DNA from 2 places in the Nocardioides sp. WJ219 genome. Region 2 is predicted to be linked to the other one. Evidence: riboswitches for the same ligand, from Rfam matches in the RefSeq annotation. Region 2 holds a riboswitch; the other holds the start of a gene.

Region 1 (8,767 bases), on a different contig from region 2:
GCACGTCGACGCCGAGGGCGCGCTCGCGCAGGCCGCCGCCGCCGACGAGCGCCGCGCCGAGGGCGCGACCCGCTCGCTCCTCGACGGCGTCCCGATCGCCGTCAAGGACGTGCTGGCCACCGAGGGCCTGCCCACCACCTGCGGCTCGCGGATCCTCGAGGGCTGGATCCCGCCGTACGACGCCACCGTGGTCGCGCGGGTCAAGGCCGCCGGCCTGCCGATCCTGGGCAAGACCAACATGGACGAGTTCGCGATGGGCTCCTCCACCGAGCACTCCGCCTACGGGCCCACCCACAACCCCTGGGACCTCGGACGCATCCCCGGCGGGTCCGGCGGCGGCTCGGCCGCCGCGGTCGCCGCCTTCGAGGCGCCGCTCGCCCTGGGCACCGACACCGGCGGCTCGATCCGCCAGCCCGGCGCCGTCACCGGCACCGTCGGCGTCAAGCCGACCTACGGCGGGGTCTCCCGCTACGGCCTGGTCGCCCTGGCCAACTCCCTCGACCAGGTCGGCCCGGTCACCCGCACCGTGCTCGACTCCGCCCTGCTGCACGAGGTCATCGGCGGTCACGACCCGCGCGACTCGACCTCGGTCGACCAGCCGATGCCCGACGTCGTCGCGGCTGCCCGCCAGGGTGCCGACGGCGACCTGACCGGCGTCCGGGTGGGCGTGGTGCGTGAGCTGTCCGGCGACGGCTACCAGGACGGCGTCCTCGCGCGGTTCCAGGAGTCCGTCGACCTGATGGTCTCGATGGGCGCCGAGGTCGTCGAGGTGTCGTGCCCGACGTTCGTGCACGCCCTGGCGACCTACTACCTGATCCTGCCGGCCGAGGCCTCCAGCAACCTCGCCAAGTTCGACGCGATGCGCTACGGCCTGCGGGTGCTGCCCGAGGGCATCGATTCGCCGTCTGCGGAGGAGGTCATGCGCGCCACCCGCGACGCCGGTTTCGGCGACGAGGTCAAGCGCCGGATCATCCTCGGCACCTACGCGCTCTCCAGCGGCTACTACGACGCCTACTACGGCCAGGCCCAGAAGGTGCGCACGCTGATCAGCCGCGACTTCGACGCGGCGTTCGCCCAGGCCGACGTCCTCGTCTCGCCGACCGCGCCGACCACGGCGTTCAAGCTGGGGGAGAAGCTCGACGACCCGCTGGCGATGTACCTCAACGACCTCGCCACCATCCCGGCCAACCTCTCCGGCGTCCCCGGCATCTCGGTGCCGAGCGGCCTGGCCGACGAGGACAGCCTCCCCGTCGGCACCCAGGTCCTGGCGCCGGCGCTGGCCGACGACCGGGTCTACCGCGTGGGTGCCGCCCTCGAGGCGGCCCTGACCGACCGCTGGGGCGGGCCGCTGCTCGACCGGGCCCCGGCCCTGAACGGAGGTGCGCGATGACCGCCACGCTGGTCGACTTCGACGACGTGCTGGCGTCCTACGACCCGGCCCTGGGACTCGAGGTCCACGTCGAGCTCAACACCAACACCAAGATGTTCTGCGGGTGCCCCGCGGTCTTCGGCGGTGAGCCCAACACCAACGTCTGCCCGACCTGCCTCGGCCTGCCCGGCGCGATGCCGGTGGTCAACGGCAAGGCCGTCGAGTCGGCGATCCGGATCGGGCTGGCGCTCAACTGCTCGATCGCCGAGTGGTGCCGGTTCGCGCGGAAGAACTACTTCTACCCGGACATGCCGAAGAACTTCCAGACCTCCCAGTACGACGAGCCGATCTGCTTCGACGGGTGGATGGACGTCGACGTCGACGGTGACACCTACCGGGTCGAGATCGAGCGCGCCCACATGGAGGAGGACACCGGCAAGTCGCTGCACGTCGGCGGCGCCACCGGACGCATCCACGGCGCCGACTACTCCCTGGTCGACTACAACCGTGCCGGGATCCCGCTGATCGAGATCGTCACCCGGCCGATCATGGGCGCGGGCGCGAAGGCGCCCGCCGTCGCGCGGGCGTACGTCGCGCAGCTGCGCGACCTGATCGTCGCGCTCGGCGTCTCCGAGGCCCGGATGGACCACGGCAACCTGCGCGCCGACGTCAACCTCTCGCTGGCGCCCAAGGGCACCGCGGGGCTCGGGACGCGGACCGAGACCAAGAACGTCAACTCGTTCCGCTCGGTCGAGCGGGCGGTGCGCTACGAGATGCAGCGCCACGCGGCGGTGCTCGACGGCGGCGGGTCGATCCTGCAGGAGACGCGCCACTGGCACGAGGACACCGGCGTGACCACCTCGGGCCGGGAGAAGTCCGACGCCGAGGACTACCGCTACTTCCCCGAGCCCGACCTGGTGCCGGTCGCGCCGTCACGGGAGTGGGTCGAGGAGCTGCGCGGCACCCTGCCCGACAACCCGACGCAGAAGCGGGCCCGGCTGCAGGCCGAGTGGGGTTTCACCGACCTCGAGATGCGTGACACCGTCGGTGCGGGCGCCTTCGGGCTGGTCGAGGAGACCGTGGCCGCCGGTTGCGCCCCGCAGGCCGCCCGCAAGTGGTGGCTCACCGAGCTGGCCCGCCGCGCCAACGAGTCCGGGGTCGACATCGCCGGCCTCGGCGTCTCGCCGGCCCAGGTTGCCTCCGTCCAGGCCCTCGTCGACGCCGGCACGATCAACGACAAGCTCGCCCGCCAGGTCTTCGACGGCCTGCTCGCCGGCGAGGGCACCCCCGAGGAGATCGTCGAGGCCCGCGGCCTCGCCGTCGTCTCCGACGAGGGCGCCCTCGGCGCCGCGGTCGACAAGGCGATCGAGGCCAACCCCGACGTCGCCCAGAAGATCCGCGACGGCAAGCACGCCGCCGCCGGCGCGCTCATCGGTGCGGTGATGAAGGAGATGCGCGGCCAGGCCGACGCGGCACGGGTGCGTGAGCTGGTGCTGGAGCGCCTGGCCTGACGGTTCCTCGACGCCGACGGTGGTGGAGGAGGTTGCGCTGGCAACCGTCTCGAAACCGCCCGGCGCCTGTGCCTCGCCGGGTCTCGACTCGGGCTCGCTGGCGCTCGCCCGGCTCGACCAGCGTGGGTCGACGACGGTGGTCTCGAGACGGTCGTGGCCGACCTCCTCGACCAACGGTGGTGGAGGAGGTTGCGCTGGCAACCGTCTCGAAACCGCCCGGCGCCTGTGCCTCGCCGGGTCTCGACTCGGGCTCGCTGGCGCTCGCCCGGCTCGACCAGCGGGGGTCGACGACGGTGGTCTCGAGACGGTCGTGGCCGACCTCCTCGACCAACGGTAGGAGGAGGTTGCGCTGGCAACCGTCTCGAAACCACTCGCTCGACCTGCGGCGGTCAGGGGTCGAGGAGGAGGGTCTTCTGGACCTTGCCCATCGCGTTGCGGGGGAGCTCGTCGACGACGACGACGCGGCGGGGGCGCTTGTGCCAGGACAGGCGGGTGGCGACGAGCTCGGTGAGCTCGGCCTCGCGGCCGGCGGCGTCGCCGACGACGTAGGCGACGATCTGCTGGCCGAGGTCGTCGTCGGGTGCGCCGACCACCGCGACCTCGTCGACGGCGGGGTGGTCGAGGAGGACCGCCTCGACCTCGCCGGCGCCGACGCGGTAGCCGCCGGTCTTGATCAGGTCGGTCGACTCGCGGCCGACGATGCGGTGCAGGCCGTCGGTGTCGCGGACGGCGAGGTCGCCCGTGGCGAACCAACCGTCGTCGTCCAGCGCGGCGTCGTCGTGGCCCAGGTAGCCGGTGAAGACCGACGGTCCCCGCACCTCCAGCCGGCCGCCACCCTCCTCGTCGCCCAGCCGGGTCTCGGTGGCGCCGACCGGGCGGCCGACCCACCCGGCCCGCGGTGTCTCGTCGTGGCGGGCGCTGAGCGTGATGCCGGTCTCGGTCATGCCGTAGCGCTCGAGCGGAGCGTGGCCGGTGAGCTCCGCCAACGCCGCGGACGTCGACACCGGTAGCGGCGCGCTCCCCGAGACGAGCAGCCGGGCCCGACGCAGGGCCGCCGCGCTGGCCGGGTCCCTGACGACGCGGTGCCAGACCGTCGGCACGCCGAAGTAGAGCGATCCGCGGGCGGTGGCGTAGGACGCCGGGTCGGGACGCACGGTGTGCACCAGCGGTGAGCCGACGCGCAGGGGACCCAGCACCCCGAGCACCAGGCCGTGGAGGTGGAACAGCGGGAGGCCGTGGACCAGCACGTCGTCCGGCGTCCACGCCCAGGCGTCGGCGAGGCCGTCGAGACAGGCGGCGAGCGAGCGGCCCGTGTGCGGCACGCCCTTGGGCGGGCCGGTCGTGCCGGAGGTGTAGAGCACCAGCGCGGTGGCGTCGAGGTCGGGCGCGACGGGTGCCGCCGCGGTCGAGGGCACCAGCGGCGTCACCCCAGGGGCGAGGTCGGGCGGCCCGGCCCAGGCCGTGGCGCCCGAGTCGCGGAGCACGTGCTCGCGCTCGACGGGCCCGCTGTCGGGCGGCACGGGCACGACGGGCACGCCCGCCAGCAGCCCGCCCACCACGGCGGCCACGGTCTCGACCGAGGCGGTGGCGTGCACGGCCACCGGCCCGTCCAGGTCACGGGCGGCGAGCGCCGTTGCGCAGCGCCCGGCGGCGTCGAGCAGCTCGCTGCGGGAGAGGACCCGGTCGCCGACGGTGACCGCCGTGGCCGAGCCGTCGGCGTCGGGTGCGAGGAGGGCGTCGAGCACGCGGGCACTCTTGCACGCGCGTCGCGGGGTCCCTCCATCTTCACTAACTAATCGATTAGTTAGGAGGCAACCGGCCCGCCCGCCGCGTGGGGGCGGCGAGGGCCGACTCCCAGAGAGGCCGGGCGACCTCGGCCGGAAGCGGCTGCACGGGGCAGCAGACCCGCTGGCGCAGGCCGACGAGCGTCGCGTGCAGCAGCTCGAGGGTGGGGATCGCGAGCCTGGAACGGCGGCTCGCCTCCACGGACTCGCGCAACGCGCCCCGCTCGCGGTCGTCGATGTCGACGACCACGCCCGTGAGGTCGGCGTCGGACCGCGCCAGGGTGGCGAACAGGCGCCAGGTGCGCGCGTCGGCGATCTCCTCGTCGGTGGACGGCAGGAAGGCGACCGGTCCACCGAGGTGGACCTCGGCGACGACCGCGCGCAACCAGCGGTCGCCGACCTCGTGCACGAGGAGCCGCCACAGCCGCGCCCGGTTGTCCCAGCGCTGGGTCAGGGCCGGCCCGGTCACGTTCATCCGGGCTGCGATCGCGCGCACGCTCAGGGCCTCCATGCCGCGCTCCGCGACGACGAGCAGGGCGGCGTTGCACGCGAGGTCGAGGTCTCTCAGGCCGGGACGCAGCAGCACGCCCCCAGCCTGGCCGACCGCCCGCCGACGCGCCGGCGTCCTCCACAGGCCGTCTCGATTACGAGGAGCGGGCCGCGCCGGGAGTAGGCTGCCGCCGAACCATTCATCACGCCCGTGGTGGGGAAAGCCGGTCCGAGTCCGGCGCTGACCCGCAACCGTAGGTGGAACCGTCGCTCGCGGCGGTCCACGAGCCGGAGCACCCGCCACGACGCGTCTCACCACATCGCTGTCGTGGAAAGCAGCGGGTGACCTGACGGCCCTGCCTGGGCCGGGGCCTCCCGCTGAGCAGCGGGAAGGAACCCATGAACCACCGCACCGCCCTCGCCGGTCTGGCCGCCCTCGCGGTCACGGCGTCCCTCGTCTCCGGGTCCCCGGCCTCGGCCGACCCCTCGCCCTCGAGCGCCGCCGGCGCCTCCTGGCTGGCCGACGACCTCGACGAGAACGGGCCGTTCCTGTACCCCGGCTCCTCGTTCGCAGACGTCGGCCTCAACATCGACGCCGGGTTCGCGCTGCTCAAGGCCGGCGACACCGAGGCCGCCACGGCCCTGCGCGAGCGCCTGGCCGAGGAGACCGACGGCTACACCGGCGCCGGTGACGAGACCTACGCCAACTCGCTGGCCAAGCTCACCGCCTTCGTGGCGGCCAGCGGCGGCGACCCGACGTCCTACGCCGGGCAGGACCTGGTGGCCCGCCTCGAGGCGCGGGTCGCCGACGGCACGGGCGACCTGCCGGCGGGCCAGATCTCCGACGCCAGCGAGTTCGGCGACTACGCCAACGTGCTGGGCCAGGCGTTCGCCGTCCGCGCCCTCGACGAGGCCGGCAGCGCGAGGACGGCTGCGGTCACCAACCACCTGCTCGCGCAGCAGTGCAGCGACGGGCACTTCCCGCTCGACTTCCGCACGGTCGAGGAGGACACCTGCGACCCCGAGGTCGCGCCGGCCAACGCCGACATCGCCGCCCTGGTGCTGGTCAACCTGCGCACCCGGTCCGAGGTCCCCGCCGTCGCCCGGGCGATCGGCAAGGCGGCGGCGTTCATCTCCGCCGAGCAGGCCGACGACGGCTCCATCGGCGGCGCGCCGCCGACCGACACCGGCAACGCCAACACCACCGGCCTCGGCGCGTGGGCACTCGGCGAGGCGTGCGTGCTCGACGACGCCTACCGGGCCGCCGCCTGGGTGCGGGCCCTGCAGGTCGAGGGCGAGGCGGGGACCCCGCTCGCCGGCGAGACCGGCGCGATCGCCTACGACGCCGCCACCCTCGAGCGCGACACCGAGGACGGCATCGGCGACAACGAGCGCGACCAGTACCGCCGCGCCACCGCCCAGGCCACCAACGGCCTGGCCTACGACCGCACCGCGCCGCCGACCGTCGGGCTCAGCGCTCCCACCGGCTACGTCCAGGGCGGCAGCCGGGTCGCCCTGCGGGTGACCGGCATCGCCTCGGGCGACGCGCCCTGCGTGACGGGTCCCGGCGCCGTCGCGATGCTCGACGACGAGGCCGCCACCGCGACGGCCACCGTCACCGTGCCCCGCACCACCGGCACCGCCCGGTACGTCGCCACCACCGGCCCCGGCCAGCGTGCCGCCACGGTGCGCGTGCTCGGCGCCACGACGCTCAAGGTCGCAGCGGGTGACCAGGTCCGCCGCGGCAAGGCCCTGCGCGTGACCGTGCGCGGCCTGGCCGCGGGCGAGCGCGTCCGCGTCGTCCTGGCCGGCAAGCAGCTCGTCTCCGGACGGGCGAGCAGCACCGGCACGTTCGTGCGCACCGCCAAGGTCGGTGCCGGCGTCCCGGTCGGCGCCAAGCGCCTGCGGGCCGTCGGCGAGTTCGGCACCCGCGTCGGCAGCACCCAGGTCCGGGTGCTGAAGACCCGATGAGCTCCCCGCTCCGGTCGGTCACCACGGCCCTCGCGGCCGCGGTGACCGTCCTGGCCTCCCTGCTGCTGACCGTCGGCGCCGCCCCGGCCCACGCCGACGCGTGCCCGACGGACAGCGGCGTCACCGTCGTCGTCGACTTCAACGAGCTCGGCGGCGGCGTGCAGGGCGACTGCGTGGCCGGTGGTGGCGGACGTGCGGCCATCGACCTGTTCCAGGACGCCGGGTTCGCGATCAACGCCGACACGCCGCGCAACCCGGGCTACGTGTGCCAGGTCAGCACCAAGCCGACCGGCTGCGGCCAGCCCGACGGGTCGCGGTTCTGGTCGCTGTGGTGGTCCGACGGCAAGGGCGGCACCTGGACCTTCTCCAGCCTGGGCGTCAAGGGACTGACCGTGCCCGACGGCGCGTCCGTCGCGTTCTCGTGGGACCAGGTGGCCGGCGACGCCAAGCCGTCGTTCACGCCGCCGACGCACGGTGCGCCCGCGCCGCAGCCCGACCCGCAGCCGACCACCGCTCCGCAGCAGCCCACCGAGCAGCCGACGGATACGTCGTCGTCGCCCGGCGGCGGTACGCCGTCCCCGCAGGACGGCGGCAACGCCGGTGGCGGCGCGGGTGGCAGCGGCGGGGGCAGCGAGGGTGACGGCGACACCGGCGGCAGCACCGCGCCCGGTGAGGCACCCACGACCGGCGCCGCCCCCGGCACCGACGGGCCGGCCGCCCCGCGTCCGACCGACGGCGCGACCTCGCCGAGCGGTACCCCCTCGCCGTCCGAGCCGACCACGTCGGCCGGCGCGGGCGCCGTCGCCGGTGACGACGGGACGACGGCCACCGTGCTCGCCGACCCGGTCGCGCCGACCGCGGCCGAGACCGAGGCCGCCCGGGCCGACGACTCCGGCCTGCCCGGCTGGCTGGCACCGCTGGTGATCGTGCTGCTGTTCGGCGCCGCCGGGGTCGGGCTGCTCCTCCAGCGGCGGCGGCAGCCGCAGGCGTGACGACGAGGTGAGCGCGCTGCCCCGCGACCTGCACCCCGTGGCCTGGTGGCTGTGGGCGATCGGGCTCGCGGCGGCGGCGTCGCTGACCACCAACCCGCTGGTGCTGCTGACGATCGTCGGCGTGGTCGCGGTCGTCGTCACCGCGCGGCGTACCGACCACCCGTGGGCGCGGTCCTTCCGGTTCTACGTCTGGCTCGGGGTGGCCACCGTCGTGCTCCGCGTGCTGTGGCGCGTGGTGCTCGGCGGGGGCTACCCCGGCGACGTCGTGCTCGACCTGCCCGAGGTGCCGCTGCCCGACTTCGTCCGCGGCGTGACCCTGCTCGGGCCCGTCACCCAGGAGACCCTCGTCGCCGGCCTGTACGACGGCCTCCGCCTGGCCACGCTGGTGATCTGCGTCGGCGCGGCCAACTCGCTGGCCAACCCCAAGCGGCTGCTGCGCAGCCTCCCGCCGGCGCTCTACGAGATCGGCACGGCGCTCGTGGTGGCGGTGACCGTGCTGCCCCAGTTCACCCAGAGCATCAAGCGGGTGCGGGCCGCCCAGGCGCTGCGGGCCGGCGAGACCGGACGGGTGCGGCGGCTGCGCCGCTTCCTGGTCCCCGTCCTCGAGGACACCTTCGACCGCTCGCTCGCCCTGGCCGCGGGCATGGACAC
Region 2 (8,767 bases):
GCACCACCGCGGGACGGCGGAGGGCGGCGGCGAGGGCGCGGGTGAACTCGGCGTTGGTCGGGGCCTGCGGCAGGCAGAGGTTGACCGGGCCCGAGACGTCGGGGTGCTCGGCGAGGTGGACGACCGCGCCGACCCAGTCGCGCAGCGAGATCATCGGCATGTGCTGGCGACCGGAGCCGATCCGGCCGCCGAGCCCGGCCAGGAACTGCAGCCGCTGCTGCTTGAGCGGGGCGGCGCGGCGGTCCATCACGGGGGAGGTGCGCAGGACGCAGACCCGCGCGCCGGCCTCGACGGCCGGCTCGGCCGCCGCCTGCCAGGTCCGGGCCACCTCGGTGAGCAGCGAGTGCCCGCGGGTGTCGGAGGCCTCGGTGAGCACGGCCGGGCCGTGGTCGCCGTAGTAGGAGATGCCGTTGCCGGCCAGGTAGACCGGCGGCGCGCCGGCCCCGGCGATCGTCTCGGCCAGCAGTCGCGTCGTGGCCACCCGGCTGCCCTTGAGCTCGGCCGCCCACTTCCCCGAGTGCGGGTTGCCGAGGGTGGGGGAGCCGGCCAGGTTGATCACCACGTCGGCGGTGCGCACCAGGGTGCGGTCGACCTCACCGGCGTAGGGGTCCCACGTCGACTCGTCGGGGCCGCCCGCGCCACGGCGTACCAGCGAGGTGACGGCGTGGCCACGCCCGCGCAGGGCAGTGCGCAGGTGGGAGCCGAGGAAGCCGGAGCCGCCGGCGAGGACGACGGAGAGCGGGGTCATGGGTCCACCCTCCCAGATCCCGGGACACCCACATGTAGGTAATGACAACCGTGTGATTCCCACATATGGTGATCGATGCAGCTGGTCCGACCCGTCAGCCAGACGGGTCGGGGCAAGAGGGAACCCGGTGAGACCCCGGGACTGCCCCGCAGCGGTGAGTGGGAACGAACGCCGTCAACAGCACTGGGTCGAGACCGTCCGTGGTCGAGGCCTGGGAAGCGACGGTCAGTAGGTCGGTGCGTCATGCCCACGAGTCCGAAGACCTGCCAGCGCACCACGCCCGCCGGGCGTGGTGGTCCGAGGCCCCGAGGGAGGGCCGACGGCTCGTCCGACGCGTGCCCGCGGGTGCCGTCGTACCGCTGTCTCCTCCCCGTGCCCGGACCCCAGGACCGAGTCTCGCGAGGAGAGAGCATGACGGTCACAGAAGTCCGCACCCGTACGACGATGGTGGTGCGCAAGCGCAACGGGGACGCCGAGCCCGTCGACGTCGGCAAGATCGTGCGCGCGGTCGACCGCGTCGCCGGCGACCTGGCCGACGTCGACCCGATGCGGGTCGCCACCCGCACCATCAGCGGCCTGTACAACGGCGCCACCACCGCCGAGCTCGACCGGTTGTCGATCCAGACGGCCGCCGAGATGATCGGCGAGGAGCCGCAGTACTCCCGGCTCGCCGCCCGGCTATTGGCCGGCTACGTCGAGAAGGAGGTGCGCAACCAGGGCGTCGCGTCGTTCAGCCAGTCGGTCGCGCTGGGCCACGCCGAGGGGCTGATCGGCGACGACACCGCGCGGTTCGTCAAGGACAACGCGCGCAAGCTCGACTTCGCCGTCGACCCCGACGGCGACCGCCGCTTCGAGTACTTCGGGCTGCGCACGGTCTACGACCGCTACCTGCTGCGGCACCCGACGACCCGGCAGGTGGTGGAGACCCCGCAGTACTTCCTGCTCCGGGTGGCCTGCGGGCTGGCGCACTCGCCGTCGGAGGCGATCGAGTTCTACCGGCTGATGTCGAGCCTGGCCTACCTGCCGAGCAGCCCGACGCTGTTCAACTCCGGCACCCGGCACACGCAGATGTCGTCGTGCTACCTGATCGACTCACCCGTCGACGACCTCGACTCGATCTACAGCCGCTACGCCCAGGTCGCCAAGCTGTCGAAGTACGCCGGCGGCATCGGCATCGCGTTCTCCCGGGTGCGCTCGCGGGGCGCGCTGATCCGGGGCACCAACGGCCAGTCCAACGGCATCGTGCCGTTCCTGCGCACCCTCGACTCCTCCGTCGCCGCGGTCAACCAGGGCGGCCGCCGCAAGGGCGCGGCCTGCGTCTACCTCGAGCCGTGGCACCCCGACGTGGAGGAGTTCCTCGAGCTGCGCGACAACACCGGCGAGGACGCGCGGCGTACCCACAACCTCAACCTCGCCCACTGGGTGCCCGACGAGTTCATGCGCCGCGTCGAGGCCGACGAGCCGTGGTCGCTGATCGACCCCGACCAGGCGCCCGAGCTGGTGGACCTGTGGGGCGAGGCGTTCGACCGGGCCTACCGGCGGGCCGAGGAGGAGGGGCGCGTCGTGCGCCAGGTCGCCGCGCGCGACCTCTACGCCCGGATGATGCGGACGCTGGCGCAGACCGGCAACGGCTGGATGACCTTCAAGGACGCCGCCAACCGCACCTGCAACCAGACCTCCGACGAGCCCGGCGGTCCCGTGGTGCACCTGTCCAACCTGTGCACCGAGATCATCGAGGTCTCCTCCGACACCGAGACCGCGGTGTGCAACCTCGGCTCGATCAACCTCGCCCAGCACCTGCGCCCCGACGGCGTCGACTGGGACAAGCTGCGCGCGACCGTGCGCACCGCCGTGCCGCTGCTCGACCGGGTGATCGACGTCAACTACTACCCCTCGGCCGAGTCCGCGCGGTCCAACCCTCGCTGGCGCCCGGTCGGGCTGGGCCTGATGGGCCTGCAGGACGTCCTCTTCGCCCTGGGTCTCCCGTTCGACTCACCCGAGGCGCGTGAGCTGTCGACCCGGGTCTCGGAGGAGATCTACCTGACGGCGCTGGAGGTCTCCTGCGCGCTGGCCCGCGAGCACGGCGCCCACCCGGCGTACGACGGGACGCGCGCGGCGCGCGGGGTCCTGCAGCCCGACCACTGGCCGGTCGCCGTCACGCAGACCGCGCGGTGGGACGCCGTACGCGCGGACATCGCGGAGCACGGCCTGCGCAACTCCCTGCTCATCGCGATCGCGCCCACGGCCACCATCGCCAGCATCGCCGGCTGCTACGAGTGCATCGAGCCGCAGGTCTCCAACCTGTTCAAGCGCGAGACGCTGTCGGGGGAGTTCCTGCAGGTCAACACCGCCCTGGTGCGCGAGCTCAAGGCGCGGGGCATGTGGACCGCCGAGGTCCGCGACGCGATCAAGCGGGCCGAGGGCTCGGTGCAGGGCATCGAGGAGCTGCCCGACGACGTGCGCCGCCTCTTCCGCACCGCGTGGGAGCTGCCGCAGCGGGCGCTGATCGACATGGCCGCCGAGCGCCAGGCGTTCGTCGACCAGAGCCAGTCGCTCAACCTGTTCATCGCCGGGCCCTCGATCGGGAAGCTCTCGTCGATGTACCTGCACGCCTGGAAGGCCGGGCTGAAGACGACGTACTACCTGCGCTCACGCCCGGCCACCCGGATCGCCCAGACCACCGTCCCCAGGCTGGTCGAGGAGACCACCCTGCCCCTCACCGACATCACCGACACCACCGACCAGGAGGCGCTCGCGTGCTCCCTGGAGAACCCCGAGAGCTGCGAGGCCTGCCAGTGACCACCACGACCACCGCCACCACGACCACGGACGCCCAGCCCCGGATGCTCCTCGACCCCGGGATGGACCTCACCCTGCGGCCGATGCGCTACCCGCACTTCTACGACCGCTACCGCGACGCCATCAAGAACACCTGGACCGTCGAGGAGGTCGACCTGCACTCCGACCTGAAGGACCTGCAGCGCCTCAGCGACGCCGAGCGGCACCTCGTCTCGCGGCTGGTCGCCTTCTTCGCCACCGGCGACACGATCGTGGCCAACAACCTGGTGCTCAACCTCTACCAGCACGTCAACTCACCCGAGGGCCGGCTCTACCTGTCGCGGCAGCTGTTCGAGGAGGCCGTGCACGTGCAGTTCTACCTGACCCTGCTCGACACCTACGTGCCCGACGACAAGGAGCGGCACGAGGCCTTCGCGGCGGTCGACAACATCCCCTCGATCAAGGCCAAGGCCGACTTCTGCTTCCGCTGGATCGACTCGGTCTTCGACCTCCAGGAGCTGGAGACGCGCGAGCACCGCCGCGCCTTCCTGCTCAACCTGATCTGCTTCGCGGCAGTCATCGAGGGGCTGTTCTTCTACGGCGCCTTCGCCTACGTCTACTTCCTGCGCTCGCGCGGGTTCCTCAACGGCCTGGCGTCGGGCACCAACTGGGTCTTCCGCGACGAGTCGATGCACATGGCGTTCGCGTTCGACGTCGTCGACACCGTGCGCGCCGAGGAGCCCGACCTGTTCGACGACGAGATGGCCGCCCAGGTGCGGCAGATGCTCGTCGACGGTGTGGACGCCGAGGCGCAGTTCGCCGAGGACCTGCTCGGCGGCGGCATCGCCGGGCTCTCGACCACCGACATGCGCTCCTACCTCGAGTACGTCGCCGACCAGCGCATGCAGCGCCTCGGGCTGCCGGCGATCTACGGCTCGGCCAACCCGCTGGCGTTCATGGAGCTCCAGGACGTGCAGGAGCTCTCGAACTTCTTCGAGCGCAAGGTCTCGGCGTACCAGGTCGGCGTCTCGGGCTCGGTCGGGTTCGACGAGGACTTCTGAGCCGGTTGGCGCCGTCGGACACCCTGGGGGGTGTCCATCCCCGACGAACAGCGAGGACACCCTCCATGCCCATCTGGAACCGGCTCCGGGCAGCCACCCAGGACATGCAGTCACAGCTGCTGTCGAAGAAGAACGAGCTGCAGAGCGGTGCCTTCCGCGACGCGAGCATGGCAATGTGCGCGCTCGTGGCCGCGGCCGACGGCCACATCGACGACGCCGAGCGGCAGAAGGTCTCGGGTCTGATCACCACCAACCAGGCGCTCGGGAACTTCCCGCCCGAGACCCTGCGCACGACCTTCGAGAACTACTGCGCCAAGCTGACCGACGACTACCAGCTCGCAAAGGTCGAGCTCGTCCAGCTGATCGGCAAGACCAGCAAGAAGCCGGCCGAGGCCCGCGCGGTGATCCAGATCGGCATCATCGTCGGCGGCGCCGACGGCGACTTCGACGACCAGGAGAAGGCCGTGGTCCGCGAGTGCTGCCACGCCGTCGGCATCGCCCCCTCCGAGTTCGAGCTCTGATCCGACGCTGACCCGTCGTACATGCACGACGGGTCAGCGTGGGATCTGCGGTGACCCGTCGCCACGATGCGACGGGTCAGCGTGGGATCTGCGGTGACCCGTCGCCACGATGCGACGGGTCAGCGTGGGATCTGCGGTGACCCGTCGCCACGATGCGACGGGTCACCGCGCCTTCTTGCTGGGGTCACTCCGCGGCCCGGGGGTTTCGAGACGCCTCCGGTCAGTCCGTCGCTTCGCTCCGGCCTGGCCGTCGGCTCCTCAACCTCTTCGCACCCACGCAGGAAGCGCCTGACGAGCAAGCTCGCCGGGCGCTTCCTGCTGTGCTCAGACCTCAACCTCTTCGCCCTCACGCACCAGCGCCCCCGACGAGCGAGCTCGTCGGGGGCGCTTGGTGCTGGACTCAGACCTCGAAGGCGCCGGACTCGAGGCGCTTCTTGACCTCCTGGAGGAACCGGCCGGCGTCGGCGCCGTCGACCAGGCGGTGGTCGTAGGTCAGGGCCAGGTAGACCATGTGGCGGACGGCGATCGTCTCGCCGAGGTTGGCGTCGTCGATGACGACCGGACGCTTGACCACCGCGCCCGGCCCGAGGATCGCGACCTGCGGCTTGTTGATGATCGGGGTGTCCCACAGGGCCCCGACGCTGCCGAGGTTGGTGATCGTGAAGGTGCCGCCGCTGAGCTCGTCGGGGCTGATCTTGTTGGTGCGGGTGCGCTGGGCGACGTCGGCGATCTTCTTGGCCAGCCCGGCGATCGACAGGTCGCCGGCGTCCTTGACCACCGGGGTGATCAGGCCCTTCTCGGTGTCGACGGCGAACGCGAGGTTCTCGCGGTCGTAGTAGGTGATCGTGCCCGCGTCGGTGTCGATCGTCGCGTTGAGCTTGGGGTGCTGCTTGAGCGCGTCGATCGCGGCCTTGGCGAAGAAGGGCAGGTAGGACAGCTTCACGCCCTCGCGGGCGAGGAACTCGGCCTTCTTGGCCTCGCGCAGCCGGGCGACGTTGGTGACGTCGACCTCGATCACCTGCGTGAGCTGGGCGCCCGACTGCAGCGAGTCGACCATCCGCTCGGCGATGATCTTGCGCAGCCGGCTGATCTTCTCCGTCGTACCGCGCAACGGGGACGGGTCGACCGGCGCGGCCGACGCCGCAGGCGCGGCGGACGACGCCGCGGGGGCAGCGGGGGCAGCGGCAGCCGGGGCGGCCGCCTGCTCCTTGGCCTTGGCGGCGGCGTCGAGCACGTCCTGCTTGCGGATGCGACCGCCGACGCCCGACCCGCTCAGCGAGGCCAGGTCGACGCCGTGCTGGGCGGCGAGCTTGCGCACCAGGGGAGTGACGTAGCCGGCGCCGTCGGTGGCCGAGCCACCCGAGCCACCAGAGCCACCCGCCGGCTCGCCGGTGGACGGCGACTGCGCGCTGGGGGCCGGGGCCTTCTCGGCCGCGGGCTCGGCCTCGTGCGAAGGCTCCTTGACCGGGTCGGCGACCGGGGCGGACTCCTCGGCCGGCTGGGCCTCGGGCTCGGGCTCCTTGTCCTTCTCCGGGGTCTCGTCGCCCTCGGGGAGGTCGCCCTTCTCCTCGGCGATCTGCTCCTCCTGCTCGGCCTTCTTCTCGGCCTGCTCCTCGTCCTTGGGCTGGGCCTCGGGGGCGGCGGAGTCGGAGACGTCGTCGGCGGTGGCGCCCTGGTCGCCCACGATCGCGAGCTCGGCGCCGACCTCGACGGTCTCGTCCTCCTCGACCTTGATCTCGAGCAGGGTGCCGGCCACGGGCGAGGGGATCTCGGTGTCGACCTTGTCGGTGGAGACCTCGAGCAGCGGCTCGTCGACGGCGACGTCGTCGCCGACCTGCTTGAGCCAGCGGGTCACGGTGCCCTCGGTCACGGACTCACCGAGCGCCGGCAGGGTGACCGAGGTGGCGTTGCCGCCACCGCCGCCGCCACCGCCGGAGGACGCGGCGGGCTGCTCGGGCTCGTCGGACTTCTCGGACTCGGGGGTCTCGTCGCCCTCGGGGAGGTCGCCCTTCTCCTCGGCGATCTCCTCCTCCTGCTCGGCCTTCTTCTCGGCCTCGTCGTCGTCCTTGGGCTGGGCCTCGGGCGCGGCGGACTCGTCGGCGTCGCCGCTCGACTCGCCCTCCTCGCCGATCACGGCGAGAGCGGCGCCGACCTCGACGGTGTCGTCCTCCTCGGCCTTGATCTCGAGCAGGGTGCCGGCGACGGGGGAGGGGATCTCGGTGTCGACCTTGTCGGTGGAGACCTCGAGCAACGGCTCGTCGACCGCGACGGCGTCACCGACCTGCTTGAGCCAGCGGGTGACGGTGCCTTCGGTGACGGACTCGCCGAGGGCGGGGAGGTTGACTTCGGTGGCCATGGGTGAGCGGTTCCCCTTCAGGAGTGGGCGTGGAGCGGTTTGCCGGCGAGGGCCAGGTGGGCCTCGCCGAGGGCTTCGTTCTGGGTCGGGTGGGCGTGCACGAGAGGAGCGACGTCCTCGGCGTGGGCCTCCCAGGCGTAGATGAGCTGGGCCTCGCCGACGAGCTCGCCGACCCGGTCGCCGACCATGTGGACGCCGACCACGGGGCCGTCGACGCGGCGGACCAGCTTGACGAAACCCTGGGTCTTGAGGATCTGGCTCTTGCCGTTGCCGCCGAGGTCGTAGGTGAGCGTCTCGACCCCGTCGTCGCCGTACGCCGTGCGGGCGGCGGCCTCGTCGAGGCCGACCGAGGCGATCTCGGGGTGGGAGTAGGTCACGCGCGGGATCGCGGTCTCGTCGATCGGCTGCGGGTCGAGGCCGGCGATGTCCTCGGCCACGAAGATGCCCTGGGCGAACCCGCGGTGGGCGAGCTGCAGGCCGGGCACGATGTCGCCGACGGCGCGGACGCCCTCGACGTTGGTGCGGCAGCGCGCGTCGGCGAGGACGAACCCGCGCTCCATCGCGACCCCGGCCTCCTCGAAGCCGAGGCCGTCGGTGGCCGGGCCGCGACCGACGGCGACGAGCAGCAGCTCGGCCTCGATCACGCTCGACGCGCCGCCGCCGTCCTCGACGGTGACGGCGACGCCGTGGTCGGTGGTCTTCACGCTGTGGAAGCGGGTGCCGGTGCGGAACGCGATCTTCCGCTTGCGGAACGCCCGCTCGAGCGCCTTGGACGACGCCTCGTCCTCGGCCGCGACCAGCCGCGGCAGCGCCTCGACGATGGTGACCTCGGCGCCGAAGCTGCGCCACACGCTGGCGAACTCGCAGCCGATCACGCCGCCGCCCAGCACCACGACCGACGCCGGCACCCGGTCGAGGCGCAGCGCGTGCTCGGAGGTGATCACGCGCTCGCCGTCGACCTCGAGGCCCGGCAGGGAGCGCGCGTAGGAGCCGGAGGCGAGCACGAGGTGCTTGCCGGTGTGGACGTCCTGGCCGTCGGCGCCGGTCACCGTCACCTGTCGGTCGCCGGTGACCTTGCCCTCGCCCTCGATGACGGTGATGCCACGGCCGTGGATCAGGCCGGTGAGGCCCTTGTAGAGCCGCGACACCACGCCGTCCTTGTAGGCGTTGACGCCGGGCATGTCGATGCCCTCGAGCGTGGCGCGCACGCCGAACTGCTCGGAGTCGCGGGTGCTGTCGGCGACCTCGGCGGCGTGCAGCAGCGCCTTGGTCGGGATGCAACCGACGTGCAGGCAGGTGCCGC

The links. Region 2 has a riboswitch for cobalamin ahead of AC4MBH_RS20290 (ribonucleoside-diphosphate reductase subunit alpha). Riboswitches for the same ligand answer to the same signal wherever they lie in the genome.
Region 1: it holds a riboswitch for cobalamin, as region 2 does, so the genes downstream of both, AC4MBH_RS11545 (prenyltransferase/squalene oxidase repeat-containing protein) here and AC4MBH_RS20290 (ribonucleoside-diphosphate reductase subunit alpha) in region 2, are expected to answer to the same signal.

Annotation. Positions count from the first base shown of each region.
Region 1 covers NZ_JBZUJV010000004.1:142,112-150,878, forward strand. Annotated here, with positions in the region: gene gatA (Asp-tRNA(Asn)/Glu-tRNA(Gln) amidotransferase subunit GatA) at 1-1,390, shown strand, start outside; gene gatB (Asp-tRNA(Asn)/Glu-tRNA(Gln) amidotransferase subunit GatB) at 1,387-2,880, shown strand; gene AC4MBH_RS11535 (AMP-binding protein) at 3,270-4,625, opposite strand; gene AC4MBH_RS11540 (TetR/AcrR family transcriptional regulator) at 4,681-5,250, opposite strand; cobalamin riboswitch at 5,349-5,472, shown strand; gene AC4MBH_RS11545 (prenyltransferase/squalene oxidase repeat-containing protein) at 5,553-7,124, shown strand; gene AC4MBH_RS11550 (hypothetical protein) at 7,121-8,116, shown strand; gene AC4MBH_RS11555 (energy-coupling factor transporter transmembrane component T) at 8,124-8,767, shown strand, end outside.
Region 2 covers NZ_JBZUJV010000010.1:168,317-177,083, reverse strand. Annotated here, with positions in the region: gene AC4MBH_RS20295 (TIGR01777 family oxidoreductase) at 1-748, opposite strand, end outside; cobalamin riboswitch at 813-1,033, shown strand; gene AC4MBH_RS20290 (ribonucleoside-diphosphate reductase subunit alpha) at 1,160-3,547, shown strand; gene AC4MBH_RS20285 (ribonucleotide-diphosphate reductase subunit beta) at 3,544-4,587, shown strand; gene AC4MBH_RS20280 (tellurite resistance TerB family protein) at 4,653-5,108, shown strand; gene sucB (2-oxoglutarate dehydrogenase, E2 component, dihydrolipoamide succinyltransferase) at 5,509-7,464, opposite strand; gene lpdA (dihydrolipoyl dehydrogenase) at 7,482-8,767, opposite strand, start outside.